DNA from 3 places in the Stenotrophomonas sp. 57 genome. Region 3 is predicted to be linked to each of the others. Evidence: predicted binding sites of a transcription regulator. Region 3 holds the regulator's gene; each other region holds the start of a gene.
The links. Region 3 encodes HrcA, which represses chaperone genes, less so after heat shock. Its sites were predicted from a motif close to TTNGCACTCNNNNNNNNNGAGTGCNAA; they were not measured.
Positions count from the first base shown of each region.

Region 1: a site for HrcA is predicted at 3,919-3,945, ahead of rpoH (RNA polymerase sigma factor RpoH). Genes of this name have one in related genera too.
Region 2: a site for HrcA is predicted at 2,362-2,388, ahead of QP512_RS18160 (co-chaperone GroES). Genes of this name have one in related genera too.

Region 1 covers NZ_CP127407.1:3,988,397-3,993,847, forward strand. The annotation lists gene purH (bifunctional phosphoribosylaminoimidazolecarboxamide formyltransferase/IMP cyclohydrolase) at 1-77, shown strand, start outside; gene QP512_RS18360 (hypothetical protein) at 94-960, shown strand; gene purD (phosphoribosylamine--glycine ligase) at 1,019-2,302, shown strand; gene QP512_RS18370 (hypothetical protein) at 2,459-2,899, shown strand; gene rpoH (RNA polymerase sigma factor RpoH) at 3,032-3,907, opposite strand; gene ung (uracil-DNA glycosylase) at 4,185-4,898, opposite strand; gene QP512_RS18385 (response regulator) at 4,895-5,451, opposite strand, start outside.
Region 2 covers NZ_CP127407.1:3,946,843-3,952,293, forward strand. The annotation lists gene QP512_RS18150 (hypothetical protein) at 1-182, shown strand, start outside; gene groL (chaperonin GroEL) at 297-1,946, opposite strand; gene QP512_RS18160 (co-chaperone GroES) at 2,028-2,315, opposite strand; gene QP512_RS18165 (endonuclease) at 2,666-4,456, shown strand; gene cutA (divalent-cation tolerance protein CutA) at 4,525-4,863, shown strand; gene QP512_RS18175 (protein-disulfide reductase DsbD) at 4,860-5,451, shown strand, end outside.
Region 3 covers NZ_CP127407.1:1,780,233-1,785,683, reverse strand. The annotation lists gene dnaK (molecular chaperone DnaK) at 1-997, opposite strand, end outside; gene grpE (nucleotide exchange factor GrpE) at 1,179-1,694, opposite strand; gene hrcA (heat-inducible transcriptional repressor HrcA) at 1,758-2,822, opposite strand; gene recN (DNA repair protein RecN) at 2,938-4,599, shown strand; gene QP512_RS08310 (LysR family transcriptional regulator) at 4,700-5,451, opposite strand, start outside.

The DNA of each region.
Region 1 (5,451 bases), 2.2 Mb from region 3:
ATGCCGAAGTGATCGCCGCCGCCGACGAACACGGCCTGGCCATGGTGTTCACCGGCGTGCGCCACTTCCGCCACTGATGCTGGAGCGACACGGATGTCCGCAGTTTCGATCAAGCCCCTCGTTCTGCCCGCCCTGATGGGCGCGGCCCTGCTGGCCGGCTGCAAGCCGGCCGCCGAACCGGCACCCGCCGCTGCCCTGCAGGCAGAGGCGCCGGCCGCAACCAGCACCGCAGCGGCCGGGCATGTCAGCCGCACCGCGCGACTGCAGGCTTTCCTGACCGCGCATTACGGCGAGGACGCGCAGCTGTCCGACGGCTGGCGCGGCAACTGGGCGCAGGGCGGCGACACCCGCCCGGTTGACTGGGCGGTCTGTGCCGAGCAACCCGTGGTCAGCGGTGACAGCTGGCAGCAGCTGCTGGCGGTGTGCGGCGAAGTGGTCGACGCTGGCCATGCCGACGCGGGCACCATCGACTACTACGTGCTGCGCCCGGCCGGCGATGGCTTCGACGTGGCGGCCGAGCTGACCGGCGGCACCTATGGCAGCAGCGGCCGTCCGGGCAGCGTCGAGATCCTGCGCTTCGGCAGCGATTTCTACGGCTTCCGCAACGTCAGCGGCTGGTACGGCCAGGGCTATTCGCTGCAGACGCAGAGCTTCATCCTGCCCGGCCCGAACGGTCTGGTGGATGCCGGCAGCGTGCGCAGCCACATCGACAACACCGCGGCCTACGACTGCGACGACGCCGAGCAGGCCGAAGACTGCCGCACCCGCATGTTCGACGTCGACTTCGAACTGCGCATGGACGACAGCAACCGCAGCGCGCGCACCTGGCCGCTGCTGATCGAGGAAACGGGCAGCAGCTGTGGCGGCAGCAACGTGCGCCGTACGCACCGCTTCACGCTGGACCCGAAGACCTGGACCTATTCCTTCCCCGACGCGCTGCAACGCGAAGGCTGCGAGTGAACCACGCGCGCCGCCGGGGACATCGCCCTTCCCTTCCCACGCAATCTGGAATCTCGTGATGAACGTACTTGTCATCGGCTCTGGCGGCCGCGAACACGCCCTGGCATGGAAGCTGGCCCAGTCCTCCCGTGTCACCGAAGTGATCGTGGCGCCCGGCAACGCCGGCACCGCCAGCGAAGACAAGTGCCGCAACGTGGCAGTGAAAGTGACTGACATTGACGGCCTGCTGGCGCTGGCCCAGGCCGAAGGCGTGGCGCTGACCGTGGTTGGCCCGGAAGTGCCGCTGGTGGCCGGCGTGGTCGACCGTTTCCGTGCCGCCGGCCTGCGCATCTTCGGGCCGACCGCCGCCGCCGCGCAGCTGGAAGGCAGCAAGGCCTACGCCAAGGACTTCCTGGCCCGCCACAACATCCCCACCGCGTTCTATGCCGTGCACACCGACGTGGACGCGGCGCTGGCCTACATCCGCGAGAAGGGTGCCCCCATCGTGGTCAAGGCCGATGGCCTGGCCGCCGGCAAGGGCGTGATCGTGGCGATGACCCTGGCCGAAGCCGAGGACGCCGTGCGTGACATGCTGTCGGGCAATGCCTTCGGAGACGCCGGTGCGCGCGTGGTGATCGAAGAGTTCCTCGATGGCGAGGAAGCCAGCTTCATTTCGATGGTGGACGGCGTGCATGCGCTGCCGATGGCAACCTCGCAGGACCACAAGCGCGTCGGCGACGGCGACACCGGCCCGAACACCGGCGGCATGGGCGCGTACTCGCCGGCCCCGGTGGTCACCCCGGAGGTGCATGTCCGCGTGATGCGCGAAGTGGTGAACCCGACCGTGCAGGGCATGATCGCCGACGGGATTCCCTTCACCGGCTTCCTCTATGCCGGCCTGATGATCGACGCCAGCGGCGCGCCGAAGGTGATCGAATTCAACGTGCGCTTCGGCGACCCGGAAACCCAGCCGGTGATGCTGCGCCTGCAGTCCGACCTGGTCGACCTGGTGGAGGCGGCCATCGACGGTCGCCTGGACCAGGTGGAGGCGCAGTGGGACCCGCGCCCGTCGCTTGGCGTGGTGCTGGCCGCCAAGCCGTACCCGGAATCGCCGATCACCGGTGACGTGATTTCCGGCCTGGCCGATGTGCCGGCCAGCGCCAAGGTGTTCCATGCCGGCACCGCGCTGGACGCGCAGGGCCAAGTGCTCAGCGCCGGCGGCCGCGTGCTGTGCGTGGCGGCACTGGGCGACAGCGTGCGCGACGCACAGGCCAATGCCTATGCCGGCGTGGCCAAGGTGACCTGGGCCAACGAGTTCCACCGCAACGACATCGGTTGGCGCGCGATCGCACGCGAGGGGTGAGGTGTGGGGTGCAGCCACGCGTGGCGTGGCTCTGGGTGAGTTCCACCGACGAGAAGGCCCGGCAATGCCGGGCCTTTGCTCTAAAGAACAGCGCCCAGACCCTTCCGGTCGATCAGGTTTAGAAGTGTCGCGGCTTCAGGGACGGGAGGAAGCAGAATGCGCCAACATCAGGAATATCCGGATGGCTTTGATTGCGTCTGGCTGGGCGTGGACCAGACCGGCGCCGTGGCGGCATTCGTCACCGCAGGCGAGGGAGACATCCCTGCCGCGCTTCTGAGTCAAGCGGCGGTGGACATCTTCGATATCGAAATGATGTTGATGGAGCTGCCGGTGGTTGGCAGGGCCATCACGCACATGAAGGTTCCCCGGGACGATGACGGTGTGGCCATGGCTTCGCGCGGCATCCATGTGTACGACTGGAACCGCGGCGGCTACGCGCGCTTTGCCACCCCTACTCTGGCCATTCAGCGCTCGGCGCTCAGCCGGGAACTGCAGGTGCTGGCGGGTCTGGCGACCTTCAACACGATCGACTTCCGGCAGCACGCCTCTATCCCGGTCTGGGCTCTGATGCAAACGACGGGAAAGCCGATGCCATGACGCAGTATCAGTGCCCGGCATCCACGCATGGCGCGGCTCTACCTTAGACCCACGCCATGCGTGGATGAACCCAACCAAACGAAAAAGGCCCGGCAGTGCCGGGCCTTTTCTCTGCTTCAACGCCACCCCGCCTTACGCGGTGAACAGCGCCTTCATCTTCTTCAGCGCGTTCGCTTCCACCTGGCGGATACGCTCGGCCGACACGCCGTATTCGTCGGCCAGTTCCTGCAGCGTCACCTTGCTGTCGGCATCCAGCCAGCGGCGGCGGATGATGTCGCGCGAACGGGCATCCAGCTCGGCCAGGCCTTCGCGCAGCAGCTGCATCTGGTTGTCTTCGCTGTCGGCACGCTCATAGGCCATCGACGGGTCTTCGTCGTTGGCAACCAGGAACGCGGCCGGCGACGGCGGCGCATGTTCGTTGTCCTCGTCGGTGGGCGCATCGAAACCGATATCGCGACCGGACAGGCGCGATTCCATTTCCATGACCTCGCGCTCGGACACGTTCAGGTCCTTGGCCACCGCGCTGACTTCAGCCGCGTTCATCCAGCCCAGGCGCGTCTTCGACTTGCGCAGGTTGAAGAACAGCTTGCGCTGCGCCTTGGTGGTAGCGACCTTGACGATGCGCCAGTTCTTCAGGATGAACTCGTGCATTTCGGCACGGATCCAATGCACGGCGAAGGACACCAGACGCACGCCCATGTCGGGGTCGAAGCGCTTGACCGCCTTCATCAGGCCGATGTTGCCTTCCTGGATCAGGTCGCCCAGCGCAAGGCCGTAGCCGTTGTAACCGCGGGCCACGTGCACCACGAAGCGCAGGTGCGAATGCACCAGCTCACGTGCGGCGTCCAGATCGTCACCGTCGCGGAAACGACGGGCCAGGTCCTGTTCGTCATCGACCGACAGCACCGGGATCTGGTGCACGGCACCGATGTAGGCGTCCAGCGAACCGAGCGCACTGGGAATCGGGAGATTGTTTGCCACAAGGGCAGTAGAGGTGTTCTGGCTCATAGGCACCCATCTTAGCAGTCCGGGATTTGGACTGCTAAAGGAGGAAAAAGTTCCAGCATCCTATTGATGCAACACTGGTCCCAAACAGAGCCCTACCGTAGCGCGATTTGATGACAGTGGCGAGCACGCTTTTCGGGATTCACAATCCCTTGGAATTCAACCAATTACCCACCATAAACCGGCCGATTCCGGTCAAGCGGAGCTGAACGGGCCGTCCAGAAGGCCCATTCAGGACCAGAAACGTTGCCCGGTGTTCAGGCTTGGCCCCCGCCCGTGCTCAGAGCGCCGAGCGCGGCGGAAGCGACCAGTCGATCGGGGCCTGCCCGCGGCGCTGCAGGTACTCGTTGGCCATCGAGAAATGCCGGCACCCAAGGAAGCCACGGTGGGCCGACAGCGGCGACGGGTGCGGCGACTTCAGCACGCGATGGCGCCGGGTGTCGATCACCTTGCCCTTCTGCTGGGCATAGGCGCCCCAGAGCATGAACACCAGGCCTTCGCGTTCGCAGTTGAGCACGTCCACCACGTGATCGGTGAAGCCTTCCCAGCCACGGCCCTGGTGCGCGCCGGCCTTGCCCTCTTCCACCGTCAACACGGCGTTGAGCAGCAGCACGCCGCGCTGCGCCCACGGGATCAGGCAGCCGTGGTCCGGGCGCGGGAGGCCGAGATCGCTCTCGATCTCCTTGTAGATGTTCAGCAGCGACGGCGGGACCGGTACGCCCGGCGGCACCGAGAAGCTCAGGCCATGGGCCTGGCCTCGGCCGTGGTACGGGTCCTGGCCGAGGATGACCACCTTTACCTGCTCGAACGGCGTGGCGTCGAACGCAGCAAAGATCTGCGGGCCAGGCGGGAACACTGCCGCACCAGCGGCCTTGCGCTGGCGCAGGAAGCTGGAAAGCTCGCGCATCTGCGGCTGCAGCAGGTAATCGCCGACATGCTGCTTCCAGCTCGGTTCCAGCTGGATCGTCGGGGTGTCGGCTACTTCATCCATCATCGAATCAGGGGTCCATCGTTCAATCGGGCCAGCCGCAGCTGGAACAGCACCTTGGTGACCAGCAGCCGTTCTTCGATCGGCTTGAGCACCAGGTCGTTGGCACCGGACTGCAGCAGCCCGGTCTGGTTGTGCGGGTTGCCGTCGCCGGTCATCACCAGCACCGGCAGGCGGCGCTTGCCGTAGCCAAAGTCCACGCGCACGCGCTGCACCACATCGCGGCCGCTCAGTTCGCCCTTCAGGGTGACGTCGGTCAGCACCAGGTCGATGCGGTGGCGGCTGCGGCCTAGCGACTCGGCAGTGAGCAGGGTGAACGCCTCTTCGGCGCTGACCACGTGCAGCACGTTCAACTGCTGGCGTTCCAGCATGCGCTTGGTCGCTTCGGCCACCACGCGGCTGTCCTCGATGTAGAGGATGGTGGCGCCGGGAATGGTCTGCGGCTGCACGTAGCCGCGGATGAAGGTCGCCAGCGCTTCATGGCCGAGCGATTTGTCGAAATAGTCGGTGACGTACTCGGTGAAGCGGCGCTGCTCCAGGTGCTGCTGGGCGTCGCCGG
Region 2 (5,451 bases), 2.2 Mb from region 3:
AGGCTGCACATCGGCAGCGGCGGCAGCGGGTGGGCGCCGGCGCCAGCCTGATCGGCATGGCGGCGGGCCTGCTGCTTGCGCCGATCACGGAGCTGCCGTGGGTACAGGGCATGATCGCGGGTGGCGCGCTGGCCCTGCTGGCGGCCCACCTCTGGCTGCAGCGGCGCGAGGACCGCGCGTAGATACCCGCCTGGGAGCGGTATCCACGCATGGCGTGGATCTGCTTCGATTCCGACCGGCCCCAAAAAAACCCCGCCTTCCGGCGGGGTTTTTCATTGCATCGGTAACGCGGGGACTTAGAAGTCCATGCCGCCCATGCCACCCATGCCGCCCATGCCACCGGCGCCGCCCATGGCCGGCTCGTCCTTCTTCGGAGCTTCGGCAACCATGGCTTCGGTCGTGATCATCAGGCCAGCGATCGAGGCTGCGTTCTGCAGCGCCGAACGGGTCACCTTGGTCGGGTCCAGGATGCCGAACTGCAGCATGTCGCCGAACTCGCCGGTGGCGGCGTTGTAGCCGAAGCTGCCGGTGCCTTCCTTGACCTTGTTGATGATGACCGACGGCTCGTCACCGGCGTTGGCAACGATCTCGCGCAGCGGGGCTTCCATCGCACGCAGGGCGATCTGGATGCCGTGGTTCTGGTCTTCGTTGGCGCCCTTCAGGCCGGCCAGCGCGGTGATCGCGCGGACCAGCGCAACGCCGCCGCCCGGAACCACGCCTTCTTCAACGGCCGCACGGGTGGCGTGCAGGGCGTCGTCGACGCGATCCTTCTTTTCCTTCATTTCGATTTCGGTCGAGGCGCCGACCTTGATCACGGCAACACCGCCGGCCAGCTTGGCCACGCGTTCCTGCAGCTTCTCGCGGTCGTAATCCGAGGAGGTGTCCTGGATCTGGGTCTTGATCTGCGCCACGCGTGCATCAACGTTGGCCTTGTCGCCGACGCCGTCGATGATGGTGGTGTTCTCCTTGGAGACCTGCACCTTCTTGGCGCGGCCCAGGTCCTTGATGGTGGCCTTCTCGAGCGACAGGCCGACTTCTTCGGAGATCACGGTGCCGCCGGTCAGCACGGCCATGTCTTCCAGCATCGCCTTGCGACGGTCGCCGAAGCCCGGCGCCTTGACGGCCACGACCTTGACGATGCCACGGATGGTGTTGACGACCAGGGTGGCCAGCGCTTCGCCTTCAACTTCCTCGGCCACGATCAGCAGCGGCTTGCCGGCCTTGGCGACGCCTTCCAGCACCGGCAGCAGGTCGCGGACGTTGGAGATCTTCTTGTCGTGCAGCAGGATGAACGGGTCATCCAGGTCAGCGGTCTGCGACTGCTGGTTGTTGATGAAGTAAGGCGACAGGTAGCCGCGGTCGAACTGCATGCCCTTGACCACGTCCAGCTCGTTGTCCAGGCCCGAGCCTTCTTCAACGGTGATGACGCCTTCCTTGCCGACTTCCTTCATCGCGTCAGCGATGATCTGGCCGATCGACTCGTCCGAGTTGGCCGAGATGGTACCGACCTGGGCGATCGCCTTGTCGTCGGCGGTCGGCTTGGAGATGTTCTTCAGCTCGGCCACGGCGGCCGAAACGGCCTTGTCGATACCGCGCTTGAGGTCCATCGGGTTCATGCCGGCGGCCACAGCCTTGGCGCCTTCGCGGATCAGGGCCTGGGCCAGCACGGTGGCGGTGGTGGTGCCGTCGCCCGCGTCGTCGTTGGTGCGGGAAGCAACTTCCTTCACCATCTGCGCACCCATGTTCTCGAACTTGTCAGCCAGTTCGATTTCCTTGGCGACGGAGACGCCGTCCTTGGTGATGGTCGGCGCGCCGAAGCTCTTTTCCAGCACGACGTTGCGGCCCTTCGGGCCCAGGGTGGCCTTGACGGCATTGGCGAGAACGTTGACGCCGCGCACCATGCGCGAACGGGCGTCTTCACCGAAACGAATATCCTTGGCAGCCATTGCGATTACCTCGATGTTTGCGCCGGGCCGGGCCCGGCGACGAAAAGGGATGTCTTACAGAAAAGCAGGTCGCGCCGAGGCTCAGCCGATGACGGCGAGCACGTCGTCTTCGCGCAGGACCTTGTACTCGACGCCTTCGCTCTTGTACGAGCTGCCGGCGTACTGGCCGTAGATGACCTTGTCGCCAACCTTCAGCGACGGAGCGCGCACGCTGCCGTTGTCCAGCGGCTTGCCCGGGCCGACGGCCACGACTTCACCCTTGGTGGACTTTTCCTTGGCCGAATCCGGAATGACGATGCCACCGGCGGAGATTTCGTCGGCTTCGATCGGCTTGACCACAACGCGGTCGTGCAGCGGCTTGATGCTCATGAGAGACCTCTTAAGTTATTGATTGGTCTAAAAAAGTCCGGCGATGTTAGCAGTCGCACCAGGCGAGTGCCAGCAACGCGCGTGAAAAAGCCCGACAAGTCGGGAGCACGACAGAGATGGAGACCTCCACAGGCCTTTCAAGGGCTGATCCCGAAATTTTTCTCCGGGCCAGGAAACCTCCCTCCCTGGGTGGACGGCTGTATAGGGATGCAGTGCGGCAAGCCAAGGGGGAAGGGGGGCCATTTAGTGATAGATGTCCCACTGTCAGATATCTGACGTTCATTTACGACAAAGTGTCATCGGATCGGCCTTAGGCTCGGCCGCGCATTCCCAATCACAAGGAGTTGTCGATGCGATTGCTGTCCCCGCTTGCCGCCGCCTGCCTGCTGGCGCTGGCCGCCGCGCCGGCCCAGGCCGAGGTCTTCATCAACGAACTGCACTACGACGACAGCACCGCCGCCGGTGACGTCGGCGAAGCGATCGAGGTCGTCGCCACCGCCGGTGAGGATCTGTCCGGCTACCGCCTGTACCTGTACAACGGCAGCACTCCGTCGGCCGCCACGGTCTACGCCAACAACCCGGTTCCGGCCGGCAGCGCCGCCGGCTGCGGCAGCGCCACCATCGCCGTGGTCAATTACCCGACCAACGGCATCCAAAACGGTCCGAACGACGGCATCGCCCTGGTCGATGCCAGCGGCAAGGTGGTCCAGTTCCTCAGCTACGAGGGCGCCATCACCGCCTCCGGTGGCCCTGCCGCCGGCATGACCAGCCAGAACATCCCGGTGGCCGAGACCAACAGCACGGCGCCAGGTACCTCGTTGCAGCTGACCGGCAGCGGCAGCCAGTACGCCCACTTCACCTGGGCCGAATCGGCCAGGCAGACCTTCGGCAGCTGCAACAACGGCCAGACCTTCATCGGCGGCGGCACCCCGGGCCCGAACACGCCACCTTCGGTGTCCACCACCACCCCGGCGCAGGGCAGCAGCACCTTCCCGGCCGCCGCCGATCTGGAAGTGGTGTTCAGCGAAACCGTGAACCTGGCCAGCGGCGCGTTCGCGCTGAGCTGCGGCACTTCCGGCAGCGTGCCGCTGACCTTCCCGGCCAGCGGGCGCAGCGTGAAGCTGTCCACCAACACCGCGCTGGTGGCCGGTGAGGCCTGCCGCTTCGACATCCGCGCCGCGCGCATCACCGACCTGCAGGGCGCGCATCCGGCCGCCGACAGCCGCATCGCCTTCACCGTGGCCAGCACCGGCGGCAATCCGGACCCGGGCAACCCGGGCGTGCCGGCCGGCTACTACTCGAAGGTGAACACCTCCAGCCCCAGCCAGCTGCGCTGCTCGCTGCACGCCACCATCAAGGGCCACACCGCCTATCCGTACAGCGGCTCGGGCACCAGCACCTGGACCATCCTGGAGATTGCCGACGAGGACCCTAACAACCCGAACCGCATCCTCGACGCGTATCGCAACCGCAGCTATGCCAAGGTCACCGATCGCGCCGGCAGCGGCAGTGGCCTGAAGTACAACCGCGAACACACCTGGCCGAACTCGCTGGGCTTCGCCAGCACCACCGGCGACAAGGGCCTGCCGTACGCGCCGTACACCGACACCCACATGCTGTACCTGACCGATGCACAGTGGAATGCCGACCGTGGCAACAAGCCGTTCGCCAAGTGCGACGCCAGCTGCGGCGAGCGCGCCACCGAAGCCAACACCGGCCAGGGCGGCGGCAGCGGTGGCTATCCGGGCAATTCCAACTGGGTGCGCACGCCGGACGGCAACACCGGCACGTTCGAGGTGTGGGGCAAGCGCAAGGGCGACATGGCGCGTGCGGTGATGTACATGGCCATCCGCTATGAAGGCGGCAAGGATGCGGCCACCGGCCAGTCCGAGCCGGACCTGGAGCTGACCGACGACCGCAGCAAGATCGTCAAGACCAGCAGCTCGCCGGCCTATATGGGCCTGCTGTCCACGCTGATCGACTGGCACCTGTCCGACCCGCCGGATGACGCCGAACGTGCGCGCAATGACGTGATCTACAGCTTCCAGGGCAACCGCAATCCGTTCATCGACCACCCCGAGTGGGCGACCCCGGGCCTGTTCACCTCGGCCAGGCCGGCGACCTGCCAGCTGGCCAACTGACCGCGCAACGCAGCGGTCCACTGCCGCCGCCGGGTCCTGACCCGGCGGCGGCCCTATACTCGACGGCCATGTCGACCGTCGATCCCGTCCTGCTGCTGTTGACCACCTGCCCGGACCGGGCCAGTGCCGAGCGCATCGCGCACGCACTGGTCGGCGAGCGCCTGGCCGCGTGCGTGACCCGCCTGGAGGGCGCACAGTCGACCTATCGCTGGCAGGGCGAGGTGACCACCGACGCCGAGCTGCAGCTGCTGGTGAAGACCACCGCAAGCCGCGTCGATGACGCGATTGCCCGGATCGTCGAACTGCATCCGTATGAACTCCCGGAGTGCATCGCGGTCGAAACCCGGGCCGGCCTGCCGGCGTATCTGGATTGGATCCGGGCACAGACCCGGGAGGAAGCTGATTGAAGACTCTGTTTGCGCGTGGCGCCGCCCTGTGCGCTCTGTTGTGGTTCTCGCTGCCAGCGTCCGCGCTGGATGAGAAGGACCTGCTGCCGGTGGACCAGGCGTTCGCGCTGACCGCCACTGCCCCCGAGCGCGGCCAGGTGCAACTGCAGTTCACGATCGCACCCGGCTACTACCTGTATCGCCACCGCACCAGCGTCAAGGCCGATCCGGCGTTCAATGCCGGCGCGCTGCAGATGCCCAAGGGTGACAGGCACCACGATGATTTCTTCGGCGAAGTCGAAACCTATCGCGAACGCCTGCAGGCCACCCTGCCCGGCACGCCGACCGACGCCGCCGGCACCATCAGCCTGGAAGTGCGTTACCAGGGCTGCGCCGATGCCGGTGTCTGCTATCCACCGCAGAAGCGCGTGGTTCAGGTCACCCTGCCCGGTGGCGGTGCCCAGGCCGCGGCTCCGGCCACGCGTGCCGGCGCCACCAGCCCGTTCAACAACCCGCTGGCCGGTGCCGGCAACAGCGGCGGGCTGCGCCTGCCGGGTGCCGCCAGCAACAGCCAGGCGCTGCCGCTTCCGTCCGAGCAGGCATTCGGCT
Region 3 (5,451 bases):
AACGCAGGCCGGCATCGTTCAGGGCGACGCGGCACGGCTCGATCGACTTCTTGATCAGGTCGTCCACCAGCGCTTCCAGCTTGGCGCGGGTCAGCTTGATGTTCAGGTGCTTCGGACCCGACGCGTCGGCAGTGACGTACGGCAGGTTCACTTCGGTCTGCTGGGCGCTGGACAGCTCGATCTTGGCGCGCTCGGCAGCATCCTTCAGGCGCTGCAGGGCCAGCGGATCCTTGCGCAGGTCGATGCCCTGGTCCTTGTTGAATTCTTCAACCAGGTACTCGATGACGCGGTTGTCGAAGTCTTCGCCACCCAGGAAGGTGTCGCCGTTGGTGGCCAGCACTTCGAACTGCTTCTCACCGTCGACGTTGGCGATCTCGATCACCGAGACGTCGAAGGTGCCGCCGCCCAGGTCGTACACCACGATCTTGCGATCCTTGTTGTCGCCCTTGTCCAGGCCATAGGCCAGCGCGGCCGCGGTCGGCTCGTTGATGATGCGCTTGACGTCCAGGCCGGCGATGCGGCCGGCGTCCTTGGTCGCCTGGCGCTGGCTGTCGTTGAAGTAGGCCGGCACGGTGATGACCGCTTCGGTGACCTTCTCACCGAGGAAGTCCTCGGCGGTCTTCTTCATCTTTTCCAGCACCTTGGCCGAGATTTCCTGCGGGGCCATCTTCTTGCCGTCGCTGGTGGCCACCCAGGCGTCGCCATTGTCATGGGCCAGGATGCTGTACGGGACGTGCGCGATGTCCTTCTGCACTTCGGCGTCGGTGAACTTGCGGCCGATCAGGCGCTTCACCGCGTAGAAGGTGTTCTTCGGGTTGGTCACGGCCTGGCGCTTGGCCGAGGCACCGACCAGGACTTCGCCGTCCTTGGTGTAGGCGACGATCGACGGGGTGGTGCGATCGCCTTCCGAATTCTCGATGACGCGGGCCTTGCCGCCGTCCATGATCGCCACGCACGAGTTGGTGGTGCCGAGGTCGATACCAATGATCTTGCCCATGGGGGAGACTCCTGAGGATGCTTGTTGGGGTCAGTCCGGCCGTTCGGCCGGTGGATGAATACGATGTGGGGGAGGCTCGTGGAACATTCAAGCCATCTCCCGAACGCTGTGTTTCCGGTCGTCCGCCGCGTTCAGCGTCGGGCCGGGTGACGGGTCATTCCCGCCGCCCGGCCCTGCGGGATCAATCGGCGGCCACCACCACCAGCGCCGGCCGCAGCAGGCGCTCGTTGAGCAGGTAGCCCTTCTGGAACACGGTCACCACGCTGCCCGGGGCAGCGCCGGGGGTCGGCACCTGGCTGATGGCCTGGTGGTGTTCCGGGTTGAACGGCTGGCCGATCGGGTCCAGCAGCACCAGGCCGTTGTCGGCGGCGACCTTCAGCAGCTGCTTGTAGGTCAGCTCCAGGCCTTCGCGCAGCGGGTGCGGGTCGTCGCCGGCGGCTTTCAGGCCGGCATCCAGGCTGTCGAACACCGGCAGCAGCTCGCCCAGCAGCTTCTCGTTGGCGAACTTGCGGGCCTGCTCGATGTCACGGGCAACGCGCTTGCGCTGGTTGTCCAGGTCGGCGCGCTCACGCAGCGCATCGGCCTTGACCTGTTCGATTTCGGCGCGCAGGCGCTCGATTTCGTCGCTGGCGCCGGCGGTGGCAGCCGCATCGGCGGCACTCTGCTGGGATTCGATATCTGGCTGTTCGTGGTTCATGTCTGGGTCCCTGGCGGTCACTCTCCGCCTCCAACCACCCTAGTGTGGGCGGGATGCTGCGTTTCAAGCGTCGGATGTTCCCGGCGTGCGTCCGGTCGGTGAAAAGGCCGCGCCGAGCACATCGGCGGTGGCCTGGACCAGCGGGATCATGCGGTCGTAGGCCATCCGCTTGGGGCCGATCACGCCCAGCACGCCCAGCACCTGGCCGTTGGCCGTGTACGGCGCAGTGACCAGCGAGACGCCCTGCAGCGGCATCATCCCGGTTTCCTCGCCGATGAAGATGCGCACGCCCGGCGCCCGGATGGTCCGCTCCAGCAGCTGCAGGATCTCGCGCTTGCTGGAGAACAGCTCGAACAGCTCGCGCAGGCGCTCCAGGTCGGACAGGTCCTGCACCCCCATCAGCCGGGTCTGCCCGGCCACCAGCATGTCGTCGGCCGCCGGCTGCAGGGCCTGCTCGGCCAGCTCGATGCTGTGCGCCAGCAGCTGTTCCAGCTCGGAACGGGCGTCGCGCAGCTCCAGCAGCAGGCGGGTGCGGATCTCGGCCATCGGCAGGCCGGCGAAATGGGCATTGAGGTAGTTGGCCACCTGCTCCAGCTGGCCCGGCGCGAACTCCTGGCGGGTCTCGATGACCCGGTTCTGCACCTCGTTGTCGGCAAACACCAGGATCGCCAGCACGCGGCGCCCGTCCAGCGCCACGAAATCGATCTGGCGGAAGGCGAACTGCTCGCGCCGCGGTGCGCTGACCACGCCGACGAAGTGGCTCATCGCCGACAACAGCTCCGAAGCGCTGCCGAGCAGGGCCTGGGTGCTGCCGCCGCCGGCCAGCTCCTGGCGCAACCGGGCCAACTCGCCCTCGCCCGGCGGCTGCATCTGCAGCAGGCTGTCGACGAACACCCGGTAGCCATGCGCGGTCGGGACGCGCCCGGCCGAGGTGTGCGGCGAGGCCAGCAGGCCCAGGTCCTCCAGGTCGCCGAGGATGTTGCGGATGGTGGCCGGGCTGACCTCCAGCCCGGCCACGCGCGCCAGCGTCTGCGAGCCGACCGGCTCACCGTCCTGGATGTAACGCGCGATCAGCGTGCGCAGCAGATGGCGCGCACGCGGGGCAAGCTGGTCGGGAGAACCGTGCATGGAATCAACCTGTGAGACACGGACACTAGATAATGGCGGCGCATCACCTTGGCAAGTCATTGGACCTCCCTCGCCCGCGTGCTAGCGTTGCGCGGCTGCTGATACCCCCTTACCCATGCTCAGACATCTTTCGATCAAGGATTTCGCCGTCGTCCGCGCCACCGAACTGGAGTTCGGGCCCGGCATGACCGTCGTTTCAGGCGAGACCGGCGCCGGCAAGTCGCTGATGGTCGACGCGCTGGGCTTCCTGTCCGGCCTGCGCGCCGACAGCGGCGTAGTCCGCCATGGCGCCGCCCGTGCCGAGCTTTCCGCCGAGTTCGCGCTGGAGCAGCTGCAGGCCGCGCGCCAGTGGCTGGCCGACAACGAGCTGGACGATGAGGAACAGTGCCAGCTGCGCCGCGTGATCCGCGCCGATGGCGGTTCGCGGGCCTGGATCAATGGCCGCCCGGTGACCCTGGCGCAGCTGGGCGACCTGGCCTCGCTGCTGGTGGAGATCCACGGGCAGCACGAACAGCAGGCCCTGCTGACGCGCCCGTCGCAGCTGGCCCTGCTCGACGCCTATGCACGCAACGAAAACGAACGCCGCCAGGTGCGCCGGGCCGCCGCGGCCTGGCAGGCACTGGTCGATGAATCGCTGGCGCTGTCGCAACAGGGTGACGTCAGTGACCGGATCGGCTTCCTGGAGCACCAGCTGCGCGAGCTGGACCGTGAAGACCTGGAGCCGGAGTCGATCGCCGCGCTCGGCGCCAGCCACCGCCGCCAGGCCCACGCCAGCGCCCTGCTGAGCGCCTGCCAGGCGGCCAGCAACCAGCTCAACGGCGACGACGGCAGCTCCGCACTGGACCTGCTGCAGCAGGTACGCCACGAACTGTCACGCCTGATCGAACACGACCCGCGCCTGGGCGAGGTGGATGGCCTGATCGAGAACGCCTCGATCCAGCTGCACGAAGCCCTGTCGCTGCTCGACCGGGTGCACGACGACCTCGACGCAGACCCGGAGCAGTTCGAAGAGAACGAACGCCGTCTCGGCCGCCTGCACGACCTGGCGCGCAAGCATCGCGTGCCGATGGACGAGCTGGGCGCGCAGCGCGAGCGCATGCATGCCGAAGTGGAACAGCTGCGCGGCGCCGACGAGCGCCTGCAGCGCCTGGCCGGCGAGATCGACAAGGCCGCCGCGTCCTGGCGCGTGCAGGCCGAGGCACTGACCGCCAGCCGCCGCAATGCCGCTGCCGAGCTGTCGGCCACCACCACCGGCATCATCGCCGAGCTCGGCATGGGCGGTGGCCAGTTCCTGATCGAGCTGGAGCCGCAGGAGTCCGGCAAGCCCGATCCGCAGGGCGCCGAGCGCGTGGAATTCCTGGTCGCCGCCAACGCTGGGCAACCGCCGCGCGCCCTGCGCAAGGTCGCCTCGGGCGGTGAACTGTCGCGTATCTCACTGGCCATCGAAGTGGCTGCGCTGGACCTGGATGCGGTGCCGACCATGGTGTTCGACGAAGTTGATTCCGGCATCGGTGGCGCCGTGGCCGACATCGTCGGCCAGAAGCTGCGCGCCCTCGGCGAGAAGCGCCAGGTACTGTGCGTGACCCACCTGCCGCAGGTCGCCTCCAAGGGCCACGCGCACTACCGGGTCAGCAAGGCGCCGGTGGAAGGCATGACCCAGAGCGCCGTGGAGAAGCTGGACAGCAAGGCGCGCGAGGAAGAGCTGGCGCGCATGCTCGGTGGCGTGGAAGTGAGCAAGGAGGCGCGCGCCGCTGCGCGCAAGCTGCTGCAGGTGTAACGCCGACCGGGCCGAGCATGGGCTCGGCTCTACAGGAACATCCCGAACGAAACCGACATGTAGAGCCGAGCCCATGCTCGGCTTCTGTCCGCCGGCGCTCTCACCCCAAGGGCCGCGCCAGGTCCACCGTTTCCACCAGGTAATCCAGGAACGCGCGCACCCGCAGCGGCAGGTAGCCGCCCTGCCCCAGAAACACCGCGTGCACCTCTTCCAGGTCACCGGGATTGGCTTCCTCCAGCACCGGCAGCAGGCGTCCGGCGGCGATGTCGGCCTGCACCTGGAACGCTGCCAGCCGTGCCATGCCCAGCCCACCCAGCACCAGCTGGCGCAGTGCATCGCCGTTGCTGGCACGGGCATTGCCGCTGGGCAGCAGCATCCGTTCGCGACCGTCCTGCAGCAGCGGCCACCCCTGCATCGCCCGCGCATGGCCAATGTCCAGCCGGTTGTGCGACTGCAACGCTTCCACGGTGGCCGGCAGGCCATGCCGCTGCGCATAGGCCGGCGCGGCCACGATCATCATCCGCGTCGCGCCCAGCCGCCGCGCCACCAGGCTGGAGCTTTTGAGCGGGCCAGCCCGCACCGCCACGTCGGTGCGCTGCTCCAGCAGGTCGATCACCTCGTCGTTGAGGGTCAGGTCCACGCCCACCTGCGGGTTGCGCTGCAGGAACGCCGGCAGCAGCGGCAACAGGAAATGCTGGCCGAACGGCACATTGGAGTTGACCCGCAGGCGTCCGCGCGGCTCGGCATGGGCACTGGCGCAGCGCTCGGCCTCGTCCAGATCGGCCAGCACGCGCAGGCCGCGCTCGTAGAACGCGCAGCCCTCCGGAGTCAGCTGCAGCTGGCGGGTGGAAC